DNA from 2 places in the Brucella tritici genome. Region 1 is predicted to be linked to the other one. Evidence: riboswitches for the same ligand, from Rfam matches in the RefSeq annotation. Region 1 holds a riboswitch; the other holds the start of a gene.

Region 1 (7,761 bases):
GGCGCCGGACATCAGGCCACGAACGAAATAGCGACCGGACACGATGTAAACGATCAGCGTCGGCAGAGCCGCCAGAATGGCTCCTGCGAAATGGACATTATACTCTTTGACGCCGGTGGAAGAGGAAACCAGATTGTTGAGCGCAACCGTCATCGGTGTTGAATTCGCACCCGAGAAGGAAGCTCCGAACAGAAAGTCGTTCCAGATATTGGTGAACTGCCAAATCACGGACACGACGATGATCGGCCCTGAGGATGGCAGCAAAATACGCCAGAATATCTGGAAGAAGCTTGCTCCGTCGATCTGTGCTGCCCGAACCAGTTCTGTCGGGAAGGCTTCATAATAATTGCGGAAATAAAGCGTCGTGAATCCGATGCCGTAAACCACATGCACTAGGATCAACCCCCAGATCGTGCCAGCGATCCCCAGAAAACCAAGAACGCGCGCCATCGGAATGAGCACAATCTGGAACGGAATAAAGCACGATAGAAGCAGCAGGCCGAAAAAGATGTTCGACCCACGGAATTGCCATTTGGTCAGGACGTAGCCGTTCAGCGCGCCAACAATGGTCGAGATTGCAACGGCAGGAACGACCATGAGGATCGAGTTGATAAAGAACGGCTTCAGCCCCGTAGGCTGTACCCCGATCTGCGCCGTAGACCAGGCAGATAGCCATGGTTCGATGGTCCATTGCTGCGGCAGGTTCAACATGCCGCCCTGGCGGATTTCTTCAAGCGGTTTGAAGGAGTTGACCAGCATCACATAGAGCGGCAGCAGATAATAGAATGCGAAGAGCAGCAGCGCAGTGTAGATCAGCGCGCGCGTCAGCTTTCCACTGTTGATGGCATTGTCTTGCGACTGGGCGCTCATGATCGCGACCCTCCGCGAATTTCAGAGTAAAGATAAGGGATAATGATCGAGAAGATCATTGCCAGCATGATGATTGCAGATGATGCACCGATGCCCATCTGGTTGCGTGTAAACGTGTAGGAATACATGAACGTTGCAGGCAATTCCGTAGCCTGACCCGGCCCACCGCCGGTCAGCGCAATAACCAGATCATATGCCTTGATCGCCAGATGAGCGAGAACCACGAAAGCGGACAGGAACACCGGACGCATCAACGGAATAATGATGCGGCGATAGATGGTCCCCGTGGATGCTCCATCAATCTGGGCAGCCTTGATGATTTCATTATCCACGCCGCGCAATCCTGCAAGGAACATGGCCATCACAAATCCGGAAGATTGCCAAACGGCTGCAATCACCAGACAGTAAATTGCCATCGTATTGCTCTTGATCCAGTTGAAGGAGAAACTCTCCCAACCCCATAAATGCATTGTGTTTTCGAGACCAATGCCTGGATCGAGAAACCACTTCCACGCCGTTCCGGTAACAATGAAAGACAGCGCCATTGGATAGAGATAGATCGGGCGCAGAATGCCTTCACCACGAATCTTCTGGTCAAGAAGGATCGCGAGAAACAGCCCGATAACCGAACAGATAATGATGTAGAGCGATGCAAAGATTGCCAAATTGGTGATCGCACGCCACCAGTGTGGCAAAGCCCAAAGTTTGGTGTAGTTCGTGAGACCTACGAAACCATAGGATGGTAACATTCGACTATTGGTTAGCGAAAGAACACCTGTATAGATGATGAAACCATAGACGAACACGAGCACTATCAGAAAGCTCGGTCCCAGAACCAGCTTCGGCACCAGTTCCTGTAATCGGCTGTTACGCTGCATATTTGCGTCACCCTGTTCACGCCGCCGGAAATCACGCCAATTATCTGGCAAGGGTCCGGACATCGGTTTGATCGGCAATCCGGTGCTATTCTATTACACGCAACCGAATGCACTAAATAAGTTCGGCCTGCTGCAATTTCCGATGGAAACATGCAGACCTAAATCATGCAATTGTTGTTTTGATTTCTGGCCGTTGCTGCCAGCACTTTCAAATGCGCGCCCATATTCAGAGCGCCTGGAATGAAAAGCGTCCGGAAAGAATATCCCGGACGCCCATATGCTGTTACTTGGCAGCTTCGACAGCCGACACGAGTTCCTTGACAGCATCTTCCGAAGAAAGCTGTCCGTTAAACTGGCGTGTTACAACGTCGTAGATCGCGTTCTTGACTGCAGCCGGATTGGCATAACCATGAGCCATGGAGCCCAGCATTGTGCCCTTTTCACTCGCTTCCTTTTCGTCGGCGATAGCCTTCTTGCCGCAAGCATCGAAGTCAGTGTCCGGTACGTCGGTGCGAGCCGGAGCAGACCCCTTCACCACATTGAAGGCCGACTGGAATGTCGGGCTTTCAATCGCCGATGCCATTTCAAGCTGCGCCGGAACCTTATCTTCCGAGACCTTGAACATAGCGAACATATCGGAATTGAAAGTGATAGCGCCCTGCGTACCCGGATAGCGCATGCAGACAAAATCTTCGCCCGGCTTCTTGCCGGCCTTGATGAACTCGCCCTTTGCCCAATCGCCCATGAACTGAAGACCAGCCTTGCCTTCAATGACCATAGCGGAAGCGAGATTCCAGTCACGACCGGAGAAATTGTCATCAACATAGGACCTCAACTTCGTCATACGGTCGAAAGCCTGCTTCATCGTATCGCTGCCGAGAGTTTCGGGGTCGAGATCGATGAAAGCTTTCTTGTAAAAGTCGGTGCCATAAGACAGCACGACCGCATCAAAAATGGTCGCATCCTGCCACGGCTGTCCACCATGAGCGATCGGCGTGATGCCCTGCTCCTTGAATTTATCGAGCAACGCGATCAGTTCGTCCCAGTTGGCAGGCTCCTTGCCGCCAGCCTTGTCAAGTGCTGCCTTATTGATCCACATCCAGTTGGTGGAGTGAACGTTGACCGGAGCAGCGATCCAATGACCGTCATATTTGGCAAACTCCTGCAAGGGAGCCGGAATAACCTTTTCCCAACCTTCCTTAGTGGCTACCTCATCAAGGTTACCAAGTGCACCCTGCTCCGCCCAGTCGCGAATGTCGAAGCCAAGCATCTGCACCGCCGTAGGCGCATTGCCAGCCGTGACGCGCGCGCGCAGCACCGTCATTGCTTCCGTACCGCCGCCACCGGCAACCGGCATGTCGGTCCAGCTAATGCCCTTCTTTTCAAGATCCTTCTTGAGAACGTCGAGCGCAGCAGCTTCACCGCCAGCGGTCCACCAGTGCAGAACTTCAACATTCTGCTTGTCCTGCGCATTGGCAACAGGGGCCATTCCGGCGAGCAAGGCACAAGCAGCCGTACCCATCGCAGCGAGCTTTAAAAGTTTTTGCATGTCTACCTCCCGTAGAAACAAACGAAACCAGAACTATCGGATACCCGGACAAGCCATTGCTTCTGTACGGCAATCCGTCTCGTCATTCCCATCTGCACCTTCTCGGCACAGACCCAGAACCGGCTGCTCCACACAGCCGACCCCTCCTAGTCACTGCCGCAATACGATGCGAAAGCTTCCGCCTTCACTTGTGCCCGGCTATTCGTCACGACGTTTTTCCTGAAATCCTCCATCCCACTCTTACGCCGCTTCAACACAATTGACAACGTTGTCTTTTATGAATGCGAAATATCCGCAAGACACGATGTTATCATAGGATAGGCCCAAACCCCGTCAGGGTGTCAATATCCCTCGACAGATAAAATCAGAGAACCTTAATCGATTGAAACCAACGATTGAATTTCCGCGAGGAAAAAAACTTGCGAATTAAAGACTTACTGCCTCAAGGACAGTGTCTTGCATCTTAATCCCTATCAAGCTGCACTCTTAATATCCCTCCCCAACCCGAAAAATCGGCAACCGTTAATTTCCCTTATTTCACTGGACAAGCTTGCGACGACGGCATAATTTCGCGCCGCTCGCACAATGGTGTGCGGGCTTGTTCTCGGGGCGGGGTGAAACTCCCCACCGGCGGTATGAAGCGAAAGTTTCGAGCCCGCGAGCGCCTGAACAGATGCCGATTCGGTTTTGGTTCAGGGTCAGCAGATCCGGTGAAATGCCGGAGCCGACGGTTAAAGTCCGGATGGAAGAGAGCGATTGAGCGTCAAGATTGTGCCCTAGGCATCGTCTATGCGTTCTTTTGTGCGCCCTGATTCTAGTTTCGTGAGGAACCTATGAACCAGAGCTATCCGAACAAGACTTCTTTCAAGATTGCATTCATACAAGCCCGCTGGCACGCCGATATTGTCGACGAAGCCCGCAAGAGCTTTGTTGCGGAACTATCCGCAAAGACTGGCACCAACGTAGAAGTCGAAATCTTCGACGTCCCGGGTGCCTACGAAATCCCCCTTCATGCCAAAACACTCGCCAAGACTGGTCAGTATGCGGCTATCGTCGGCGCAGCTTTCGTGGTGGATGGCGGTATTTATCGACATGATTTCGTGGCGACTGCCGTTATCAACGGCATGATGCAGGTCGGCCTTGAGACAGAAGTTCCGGTGCTCAGCGTCGTCCTGACGCCGCATCATTTCCATGAAAGCAAGGAGCACCATGACTTCTTCCATGCTCACTTCAAGGTGAAAGGCATGGAAGCAGCCAATGCGGCATTGCAAGTCGTTAGCGAACGCAGCCGGATAGCGGCCCACGCATAAGGATGTTCAGACCGGCCTTACTATAGAGGCCGGTCATTCTCCGACGATGCGTTCTCCGTGAGCATAAACGTCGAATTCATCACCTCGCACCAACGCAACAAGTGTCAGATTCGATTCCAGAGCTGTCCGAATAGCAAGTGCCGTCGGAGCAGAGATCGCCGCCAGAACAGGCGCTCCAAACATGACTGCCTTCTGGACCATTTCGACCGATACACGGCTGGTGATCGCAACGATCCCGCTTTCCGGCGAGGAACCGATACGCGAGACAGCACCGACGAGTTTATCCAACGCATTGTGACGCCCAACGTCCTCACGCACAGCTATGAGGCCCTCGTCTGGAACATAGAAACCTGCAGCATGAACAGCGTGGGTTTGGGCATTCAGCTGTTGCCCTTCGGCAAGCGACGAGACGGCAATCGAAATATCGTGAGAGGCGAATTTTTGACCGTTCCCACTGAGCGCCCCAAGCGGCCGCAGAGCGTGTTCGATGGAATCGATGCCGCAGAGACCGCATCCGACTGGGCCGGCCATAAATCTGCGTCGAGCAGCAAGTCTCTGCTCGGGGCGTGCGGACAATCGGATTTGAACGTCAATACCTTTCTCGAAGGCTACCACCTCAACCGCTTCTATCTCCGAAACGTGATCGACGATATTCTCTGTGAGAGTGAAACCTATCGCGAAGTCCTCAAGATTGTCAGGAGTAGCCATCATCACGGCTTGCGTTGAGCCGTTATAGCTTACTGCGACCGGCACTTCTTCCGGTACAATCCGTGTACCCTCATCGAAGCTGGACACGCGATGGGCGAGACGCGCAGCACTCCGGCTCACCTTGTGAATCGTCATCTTAATCGCTCCCTGTCATCGCATCCGTTCTCCCGACAGTTTCATGTGGCATGAAAACAACTTTAATGTAAGTTGCCACCGGACAAGCCGTCGCAATTTTGACGGCAAGCGAGGAAAAGATGGATATTCGCCAAGTAGACGACAATTATTCCGTTTCGGGCCAGATCGAACCCGACGATGTGCGCGATATTGCTTCGGAGGGATTTCGCACGATCATCTGCAATCGGCCCGATGGCGAAGGTGGCCCTGAGCAGCCCGAGTTCAACGAGATTGCACGTGTGGCAGAGAAAGCCGGACTTGCAACCTATTACATTCCCGTCGTTGGCGGGCAGTTGACGCAGGAAGATGTGGATGCGATGGCAGCAGCGCTGGATGAAGCCGAAGGCCCCATTCTTGGCTACTGCCGATCAGGTGCACGCTCTACGAATATTTACGGGATCGTACAGCAGCAAAGGCGCGGATAAAAAACGAGCGCAAACTATGAGGGCGGTGAAGTCGCAAAGGCATTTCTACAGTCTTTGCAAACATGGCGATCACCGTCCCGACAATCGGGTGCGGCCCGAATGGACACCGCGTGATGTATGGGCGCAATATTGGCGATAATAGCTCATACCGGTACGCGTGACAGTCGCAACCACGCCGCCAAGGACGAGAAGCCAGCCAATAGCCTGCGGCCAGTTGAAGCTTTCGATCCCACCACTCAGTGCGACAATAAAGATACCCGCCCAGAGCAGAGCCGCGGTACGGCGCCAGAATACCGGGTTGAGCTCATCAAAGACGGCCTTCCACAGCGAGTGAACAAGGCAAGCAAAGAAAAGGGCAGCGGCCAGACCGATATTGAGCAACTCGACCGGAAGCCATTGTTGCGAAGTAAGCATCGTTTCCATCATCCACTTAACCAAGATGCGTATCGAGGGAATCCATTAGAGGATTTGTCTTTACGATCCCAAGTACTGTTACTGTTCGTCCTATTCAGCTTTCGCTTTGTGGCCGCAACGTGTTACATGCACGGAAAGCTCCATCAGATAAATTCACTTATTATTGCGATCACGCGAAATATCGTGTTGAAAACGCTAGGTTATTTGCGATGTTCCGCCGTACCCGATGCGGCGCAACCCCTTCCACTGATTGAGAAAATTACGGTTCCACCCTCAGGAAATATCGCTGCAATATTTCATTCACAATCGCATCAGATAACAGCTCTGTAACAATTCGGCACAGCAAAGAGGGGCCGGAAACACCGAGACCCTACAGTTATTCACAAGCTTGCAGTTGATTAGGTGGCTTTTACTTGCCCGCCACCCTTTTTGCTGGGAAGCCGAGACGACGGGTCTACCGACGCTGGCGCATTGGCCGGTCGTCCGAAAAGGAAACCCTGCACCTGTTCGCAGCCCTCTTCGATCACCATGCGATGCTGGTCAAAGGTTTCTATACCTTCGGCCACCACAGGCAGATCGAGGCTTCGGCCTAGCCCAACAATGGCTCGCACAATGGCTCTCGCACTGACATCGGTTTCCATACTGGTGATGAAGCTGCGGTCGATCTTGATCTTGTCGAACGGAAAGCTTTGAAGATTGCTGAGCGATGAATAGCCGGTACCGAAATCATCCATCACTATGCGAACGCCCAGTTTCTTCATACGGCGCAACAGTTCAAGTGTGGTGAGGCGATCCTTCATCAAGGCAGATTCTGTTACTTCCAGCTCCAATCTCGTAGGGTCAAGGTCGGTTTCTGCAAGAACCAAACTGACCGTATCCGGGAGATTAACCAAGCGGAACTGCACGGGTGAGAGGTTTACGGCAATAGTCAGATTTTTCTCCCACCCTGCAGCCGTGCGGCAAGCTTCACGCAGAACCCACTCGCCCAAAGCTACAATTGCTCCTGTCTCTTCGGCGATTGGAATGAAGACTTCCGGTGGTATCTGTCCACGTTCGGGATGGTTCCAGCGAACCAGCGCCTCATAACCGGTGCAACTTCCATCGGCGGTCGCAAACAAGGGTTGGTAGGCAATACTGATCTGACCGCGCACCATCGCATGGCGTAAATCCGCTTCCATCTGGCGACGTTCGCTTATTTCACGGTCCATTTCAGGTGAGTAGAATGCAACCGTACCCCGCCCTTCCGTCTTTGCCCGATAAAGCGCAATATCAGCAGCGTGTCGGATCGATTCTGAGTCCTTGCCGTCATTCGGGTACACGGCGACACCAATACTGACGCCAACGGCGGTCGGATCGAGCACAGTGTTCAGTTCCGACCTGAAGGTGTCCAGAATCTTCTCGGATAATTTCCGCGCACCCTTCGGCTGCGGCAC
Region 2 (7,761 bases), on a different contig from region 1:
ACAGGCAACCGTTGCCGACGCCATTGATGATCCAGACATCGCCATCCTTGCGGATTTTCGCGCCCATGGCCTGCATGGCGCGACCGGTATTGATGACGTCTTCGCCTTCCAGAAGGCCGGTGATGCGGGTTTCACCCGATGCAAGACCGCCAAACATGAAGGAACGATGCGAGATGGATTTGTCACCCGGAATGCGGATTTCGCCCGTGAGTGCCTCCGAGCGGCGGGCGGTTGCTGGTTTCGGGGATGCAGAATGGGACATGGATTTTTCACAGTCACATTTTTGGCGCGGACACGCGCCGGGATTGAGAGATAAGCGGGGCTTCCCTAGCATAGTAATATTGTGCGGTCATCCGTGAATACGCGGCGCGGACGACACGGAGAGCCAAGAGTCTGCGCATCCCTTTGCGTTTGGCTTTGACAAACGCGCCAAATTGCGTTTATGCACCGGACAACAATATAAACGTGCTCAAGACTTGCCCCTTGCTATATGGCCCCATGAACAGCATGGTGAAGGGCTATATGCTTCAAGGCAGGCATTCCGGCGCGATTTTATGAATTTGTGTCCCCGTGTGAATTAACGAGGCTAGACGTGGCAAAAGCTGAACTTGGTACCAAGCGTATCGACCCGGAAACGGGCAAGAAATTTTACGATCTCAATCGCGATCCGATCGTTTCGCCTTACACTGGCATTTCCTATCCGCGCTCCTATTTCGACTCCACGCTTGAAAGCCGTGTTGTCGAAGAGGAAACCGAAGAGGAAGAACTGGATACCGCGCTCGAAAAGCCGGAATTCGTCTCGCTCGAGGATGCCGACGACGAAACCAAGGGCAGCGGCGACGATCTGCCGGATATGGACGACGACGATGTCGACCTCGGCGACGACGATGACGACACCTTCCTCGAAGAAGAGGAAGACGAGGACGACGACATGTCGGGCATTCTCGGCGGTGGCGTCGGCGGCGAAGACGAAGAAGGCTGATCTGTTACACAGATCAAGACCTGATGCTTTTGCGAGGCGACCTTCGGGTCGCCTCGTTGCGTTTTAAGCGCCTCCCGGATGGGGGCTTCGGCGTGATCTGTGAATTATTTTTGGCAGATGTGAAAAGAGTTGCGATTTAGCTCTTGATCTTCTGGCGAACGCCATTTAATAAGCCGCCACACCGGGCAGCAAGTCCTGCCTGATGTGCCTCGAAAGAGGTCTGATGGGGCCATAGCTCAGCTGGGAGAGCGCCTGCATGGCATGCAGGAGGTCAGCGGTTCGATCCCGCTTGGCTCCACCAAATTCCCTTCCCATAAAGCCTGAACATACAGCATATCGGTCGGCGCAATAGCTGTCGTTGGACAATGACTGTTCGTGCGCTATGTCGTTTCCCATGACAGAAATGATCTTGGCGACATTCGACTGGGTTCCCAAAATGCCACGCGGCTTCGTCCGCGATCTTCGCGTGCGCTGGGCGCTGGAAGAAGCCGGGCTGCCCTATCGTGTCGAAGGCGTTCCGTTCAAGAATCGCGGGCCAGAACATTTCACCCATCAGCCTTTCGGGCAGGTGCCATGGCTGATCGATGGCGATATGTCGGTCTTTGAAAGCGGCGCCATCCTGCTTCATATTGCGGAGAAGAGCGACACGCTGTTGCCGCCTGATCCGAGGGCGCGAAACGAAGTCATACAATGGCTCTTTGCAGCACTGAATTCGGTAGAAATGGCTGCCTTGCCGCTCGCCCTTTATAAATTCACCGGTGATGAAGAGCCGACACCGGGGCGTCAGCTCATGGACAGTTTTCTGGCCGGTCGGCTTGGCCATATGGAACAGGCGCTATCAGGCCGCGAATGGCTGACGGAGCAATTTTCGGTTGCCGATATTCTGATGGCCGACGTGTTGCGTCTGGTCGATCATTTTGACGGTCTGGCGCAGCATCCGACCTGCCGGGCCTATGTCGAACGTGCCATGGCGCGGCCTGCATTCCAGAAAGCCTATGCCGACCAGATGGAACATTTCGCTGCGGCGGACTGATATCCCGGCGAAATTCTCACGTCATGGTGAATTTCACGCCCAAGTTGCGCTCGACAACTCCCCAGAAATTGGTAAACAGGATCTCGGCGAAGTAATTTATCAGTGCTATTTTGAATGAACAGGCTGCCAGATTTCGATGGATTACGATTTTTATTATGTATGGGAATCACCGTTTTCCATTTTTCTTTCCGCATTTCGGTGCAGAATGAGACATTGAATGATTTTATATTAACTTTTGCTTATTTTACTGATGTCTTCTTTATTGTCTCTGGGCTGTTTCTGGCAAGACGACGAAATTATCTCTGGAGCGGGCCCCGTTACGTGGCTTTTGTCGGAAGGCGGCTGGCGCGGATTTATCCGCTGCACGTGGTGGCTTTCTCGTGCTTTGTGCTTCTCTCCGTCCTGACGACAGCGGGAATCCTGCATCCTTCGGGTAACCCCAGCACAAGCTGGCGCGATGGGCTCACTCAGTTGCTGCTGATCCACAATTGGGGTCTGGGACACACGTCGTCCTACAATTATGTCAGTTGGTCGCTGAGTGCCCTTTTCGCGATGTATCTGGCTTTTCCGCTGTTCGATATGTTGTGCCGTCGTTTCGGGAGCTGGGTTCTTGTCGGCGTAATCGTGGCCATTATCGGCGGTGAATATCTGGCGCAAAAGCTCGGCGTGTTGTCACTGACCCGCATTCAATTGTCTGCTGTGGGTGTGTTCCGGACCTTGCCGTCCTTTCTCTTCGGCATGTGGCTTGCAAGGCGAACGCATCCTGCAATGCCAGCAGCGGCAATCAAGATATTGCTGGCCGTTTGCCTGATCGTCTTTGTGTCCTATCATCCGGGAAACGGGCCGGGTGAACCCAATACGCTCGAAGGTCCCTGGCGGCTGGGATTTCTCTATGCGGGTATCTATGTGCTCTATCTTGCGTCCAGTCAGGGCATTTATACGCCGCTACAGTGGCATGGACTGACAAAACTCTCCCGTTACAGTTTCGGTATTTTCATTCTTCATCCGCTGGTGGGAATGATGTTTTTCAGAATGACCCCGGAGCGATGGGAGGAGACGACAGCAGGCGCAGTCATGCTGCTTACCGGAGCTGTTCTTGCAAGCCTGATGACCGCTATCGCCGCATATCACCTGTTCGAAAATCCCGTTCAACGCTGGCTGGTGCAGAGAATCGACGCCTGGGCCGGCAGGTTCGAAGGCCCAGGTGAATTTTCTGAGGCTGCGAGAGACAGACTGCCCGTCTCCCGATAGGCAGGTATCCTCACCGGCTCGATCAGGCGGTGCGCGTCGTGCCGCTATCCTGACGCATCAGATAGAGCGATGCACCCACGATCAGGACAGCTCCCGGCCAGAAATTGATGCTTGGCGTGGCAGCAAACACGATCCAGCCGAAAATCACGTTGATCGGCAGCCTCAGATCGTCGAACGGCTGCAGGTAGACAGCGTCCGCCACCGCATAGGCTGCCGTCTGGAAATATTGTGCCAGAGCCGTGAAAGCGCCGATGATGACCAATATGGACCAGATTTCGATGGTCGGTGCGGTGATTGCGGACATGCCCAAGCCGGATGCCAGCCAAAGGGCGGCGTTGATGGGCGTGAGAAGCACCAGCATATAGGCCGAAATGCTGGCAGGCTTTTCGAAACGGGTCAGATATTTGGTCATCACCGAATATCCCGCCCAAAGTGCCGCGGCGAGGACGGGCAGCAGTGAATAGACCGTATAGGAATCCGACCAGGGTGCGATGATGATCAAGGCTCCGACAAATCCGGTGAATGTGGTCATCAGGCGTGTTGGCGTGACCTTTTCCCGCAGAAACAGCCGTGCGCACAGGATGACGAAGAAGGGTGAGGTAATGGACAGGGCGACCACCTGCCAGATTGGCACATGGGTCAGAGCGTAAATCCAGACCTGTACGCCAGCGGCAGCCAGCGCGACGCGAATGACGTGAAGACCGAAATGGCTGGTGCGCAAGGCTCTCGCGCCATCGCGAACGAGCAGGGGCAAGGTCAGCACCAGCGCGATCACATATTGCCAGAAGGCGATGATGACGGATGGAATGCCGGTGCGTGTTCCGGCCCATTGGGTGGCGACATTGACGGCGGCATAGGCCGAACAGGCCGCAACCATCAGTGCTGCTCCGCGCACGGTGGGTTTCAAAGTTGGGGTAGAGGCAAGTTGGCTCAACGGTTTCGTCCCTTTTTTAAGCCTGTTACCTCAGGGTACGGGAAGAAAAACTGCAGGACGAAGACGGCAAGCCGTCCAGCCGAGCATGATTCCAACCTCGTTCTCTCTCATCCGGACTATGACCGTCGGCTTCGGATTTGCACCGAATCTGCTGACCCTGTCACGTTTGCCGTGTCAGGCGCTCGCGGGCTTCGGGTGTTTCACCCGTTACCGCCGGTGGGGAGTTTCGCCCCGCCCTGAGAACTGGATATTTCTTTTGCGTCGAAAGGCATCAGGATGCTTCCGGCGCGGGCTGTAGTTAGGTTACGCTTTCCCATAAAGCAAGATGCACAGTAGGTTCGGCCTGTTTGTCCGGCAATCACAATTGGAGCATTTCCAGCAAAAGTGCGAAGCGGTTTTGCGTGGGATAATGCGACGAAGCAAATATTCGAGCGGTTCCAGTGTCTCCGTTTGGGCCGAACCGCTCGAGGTGCGGGCAATACGGTTCCTTTGATGGGCCATCCATGGGAAAAGCATGGACGTATCGGAAACTCTCTTTTAGAAACTCGTGACGGAGTTGATCGGGAGAGGGTCTGGCTCCGCATGGTTCTGGGAGGAATGATGAGCACCAACGCAGTCCCCACGCAGTTTTCGCATGACCATCCGCTGTGGCAACCGGACGCTGGGCGCATTGCCGCCAGCAATCTGGAACAATTCCGCATTCGCGCAGAACAGCGCACGGATCTGAGCCTGCCGGACTACACTGCGCTGCATCGCTGGTCTGTCGAGGATCGCGGCGGGTTCTGGCAGCTTGTGTGGGATTTCTGCGAGGTTATCGGCGAGCGTGGCAGCACGGCCCTTGTCGATAAAGGCCATATGCGTGACGCAAAATTCTTCCCCGAGGCACGGCTCAATTTCGCCGAGAACCTGCTGCGCCATGAGGGGGACGAGGAAGCCATCGTCTTTCGCGGTGAGGACAAGGTCGAGCGCCGCCTGACATGGGACGATCTTCACGCGCTGGTCTCGAAACTGCAGCAGTTCATGCTGGCGGAGGGAGTTCAGCCGGGCGACCGCGTGGCGGGGATGATGCCCAATATGCCGGAGGCTGTGGCCCTGATGCTGGCTGCTTCGTCCATCGGCGCGGTCTGGTCTTCCTGCTCGCCGGATTTCGGCGTGCAGGGCGTGCTGGATCGTTTCGGCCAGATCGAACCGAAGCTTTTCTTCGCCTGCGATGGCTATTGGTATAATGGCAAGCGCATCGACGTTGCCGACAAGGTTGCTGAAGTGACGGCAAAACTGCCGGGGCTGAAGCGCTCCGTCATCGTGACTTATCTCGGCGAAGCGGAAACCGTCGCCGCGAAGGCGGAAAAGGGCATGTCGCTCGACGCGGCTCTGGAGCCATTCAAGGCCAGGGACGTGGAATTCACGCGGCTCCCCTTCGATCATCCGCTTTATATCCTGTTTTCCTCCGGCACGACGGGCATACCGAAATGTATCGTGCACCGGGCTGGCGGCGTGCTGCTGCAGCACCTGAAGGAACACCGCCTTCATGCGGATATTCGCGACGGCGACCGTTTCTTCTATTTCACCACCTGCGGCTGGATGATGTGGAACTGGCTGGCTTCGGGCATCGCCTCCGGCGCCACGCTTCTGCTCTATGACGGTTCGCCTTTCTATCCCGATGGCAATGTATTGTTCGATTATGCCGCCGCCGAGGGCATGACCTATTTCGGTACTTCGGCGAAATTCATCGACGCCGTTTTGAAAGCCGGCCTGAAGCCCGGCGAAACGCATGATCTGTCGGCGCTGCGCACCGTCTCCTCGACCGGCTCGCCGCTATCGCCGGAAGGCTTTGCCTTCGTCTATGAAGCGATCAAGCCGGACGTGCATCTCGCGTCCATTTCCGGCGGTACGGATATCGTGTCCTGCTTTGTGCTGGGCGTTCCGACCGAACCGGTCTGGCTGGGCGAAATTCAGGGGGCTGGCCTTGGCATGGCCGTCGATGTCTGGAACGACGATGGCAAGCCGGTGCGCCGCGAAAAAGGCGAACTGGTCTGCACCAGGGCATTCCCCTGCATGCCGCTGCAATTCTGGAACGATCCGGATGGGGTGAAATATCAGGCTGCCTATTTCGAGCGTTTCGACAATATCTGGTGCCATGGCGATTTTGCCGAATGGACCGAGCATGACGGCATCGTCATCCATGGTCGTTCGGATGCGACGCTCAATCCCGGCGGCGTGCGTATCGGTACGGCGGAGATTTACAATCAGGTCGAGCAGATGCCGGAGATCGCCGAGGCGCTCTGCATCGGGCAGGACTGGGACAAGGATGTGCGGGTGGTGCTGTTCGTGCGGCTCGCCGAAGGTGTGACGCTGGACGACGACCTCAAGGCGCGCATCAAGACCAAGATTCGGACTGGTGCCACGCCACGTCACGTTCCGGCAAAGATCGTTGCGGTTGCTGATATTCCGCGCACCAAGTCGGGAAAGATCGTGGAACTTGCAGTGCGCGATATCGTGCACGGGCGCGACGTGAAGAACCGCGAAGCGCTTGCCAACCCGGAAGCGCTGGAGCTTTATCGGGATATTGTAGAGCTTCAAGGGGATTGATTTTGTTGCCGGATAACGAGCGCAACAAAATTTCGTTATCCGGTAATAAATAGCCACAGAACGCCACGTAAAGCCATTGCCTATTTGAAATTCACGGGACACTCTGGCCTGAACATAGCCCATCGCGAAAGCGGTGGTTGCCGGGCAGAACTTGTGGAGGACGAGTATGTTTGCATCGGGCCAAAATTGGGGGGGCATGAATTTCGGTCTTGGCGAGGAGATCGAAGCCCTTCGCGATACGGTGCGCCGTTTTGCGGAAAGCCGCATTGCGCCGCTGGCCGCTGAAACCGACCGCAACAATGCATTTCCCATGCATCTTTGGCGTGAATTGGGTGAGCTTGGCGTACTCGGCATTACGGCGCCCGAAGAATACGGCGGCGCGGGCATGGGCTATCTCGCCCATTGCATTGCGATGGAAGAAATCAGCCGCGCTTCCGCTTCCATCGGCCTCAGCTATGGCGCGCATTCCAATCTCTGCGTCAACCAGATCAAGCGAAACGGTTCTCCCGAGCAGCGCGCGAAATATCTGCCAAAACTTATTTCCGGCGAGCATGTCGGCGCGCTCGCCATGTCCGAGCCGGGTGCCGGTTCCGATGTCGTTTCGATGAAACTTGCCGCCGAGAAACGCGGCGACCGTTACGTTCTCAACGGCAACAAGATGTGGATCACCAACGGCCCGGATGCAGATGTGCTGGTGGTTTATGCCAAGACTGATCCGTCGGCAGGTCCGCGCGGCATCAGCGCCTTCATCGTTGAAAAAACTTTCAAGGGATTTTCGACCGCGCAGAAGCTCGACAAGCTCGGCATGCGCGGTTCCAATACCTGTGAACTGGTGTTCGAGGATTGCGAAGTGCCTGCCGAAAACCTGCTCGGGGCAGAAGGCAAGGGCGTCAATGTGCTGATGTCCGGCCTCGATTATGAGCGTGTGGTGCTGGCGGGTGGCCCGCTCGGCATCATGGCGGCCTGTCTCGA

Evidence for each region. A riboswitch is a leader RNA that binds a small molecule or an ion and turns the genes downstream of it on or off. The one in region 1 is predicted to bind FMN.
Region 2: another riboswitch for FMN. It lies ahead of F9K94_RS11600 (DMT family transporter); the one in region 1 lies ahead of F9K94_RS16380 (6,7-dimethyl-8-ribityllumazine synthase).

The regions. Positions count from the first base shown of each region.
Region 1 covers NZ_WBVY01000004.1:389,818-397,578, forward strand. The annotation lists gene F9K94_RS16365 (carbohydrate ABC transporter permease) at 1-870, opposite strand, end outside; gene F9K94_RS16370 (carbohydrate ABC transporter permease) at 867-1,748, opposite strand; gene F9K94_RS16375 (ABC transporter substrate-binding protein) at 2,032-3,297, opposite strand; FMN riboswitch at 3,894-4,055, shown strand; gene F9K94_RS16380 (6,7-dimethyl-8-ribityllumazine synthase) at 4,131-4,607, shown strand; gene fdhD (formate dehydrogenase accessory sulfurtransferase FdhD) at 4,641-5,450, opposite strand; gene F9K94_RS16390 (TIGR01244 family sulfur transferase) at 5,570-5,914, shown strand; gene F9K94_RS16395 (hypothetical protein) at 5,984-6,328, opposite strand; gene F9K94_RS16400 (bifunctional diguanylate cyclase/phosphodiesterase) at 6,727-7,761, opposite strand, start outside.
Region 2 covers NZ_WBVY01000003.1:355,684-363,444, forward strand. The annotation lists gene aroA (3-phosphoshikimate 1-carboxyvinyltransferase) at 1-262, opposite strand, end outside; gene F9K94_RS11580 (TIGR02300 family protein) at 593-982, shown strand; tRNA gene F9K94_RS11585 (tRNA-Ala) at 1,208-1,283, shown strand; gene F9K94_RS11590 (glutathione S-transferase family protein) at 1,377-2,015, shown strand; gene F9K94_RS11595 (acyltransferase family protein) at 2,130-3,266, shown strand; gene F9K94_RS11600 (DMT family transporter) at 3,289-4,200, opposite strand; FMN riboswitch at 4,296-4,448, opposite strand; gene F9K94_RS11605 (acetoacetate--CoA ligase) at 4,801-6,789, shown strand; gene F9K94_RS11610 (isovaleryl-CoA dehydrogenase) at 6,956-7,761, shown strand, end outside.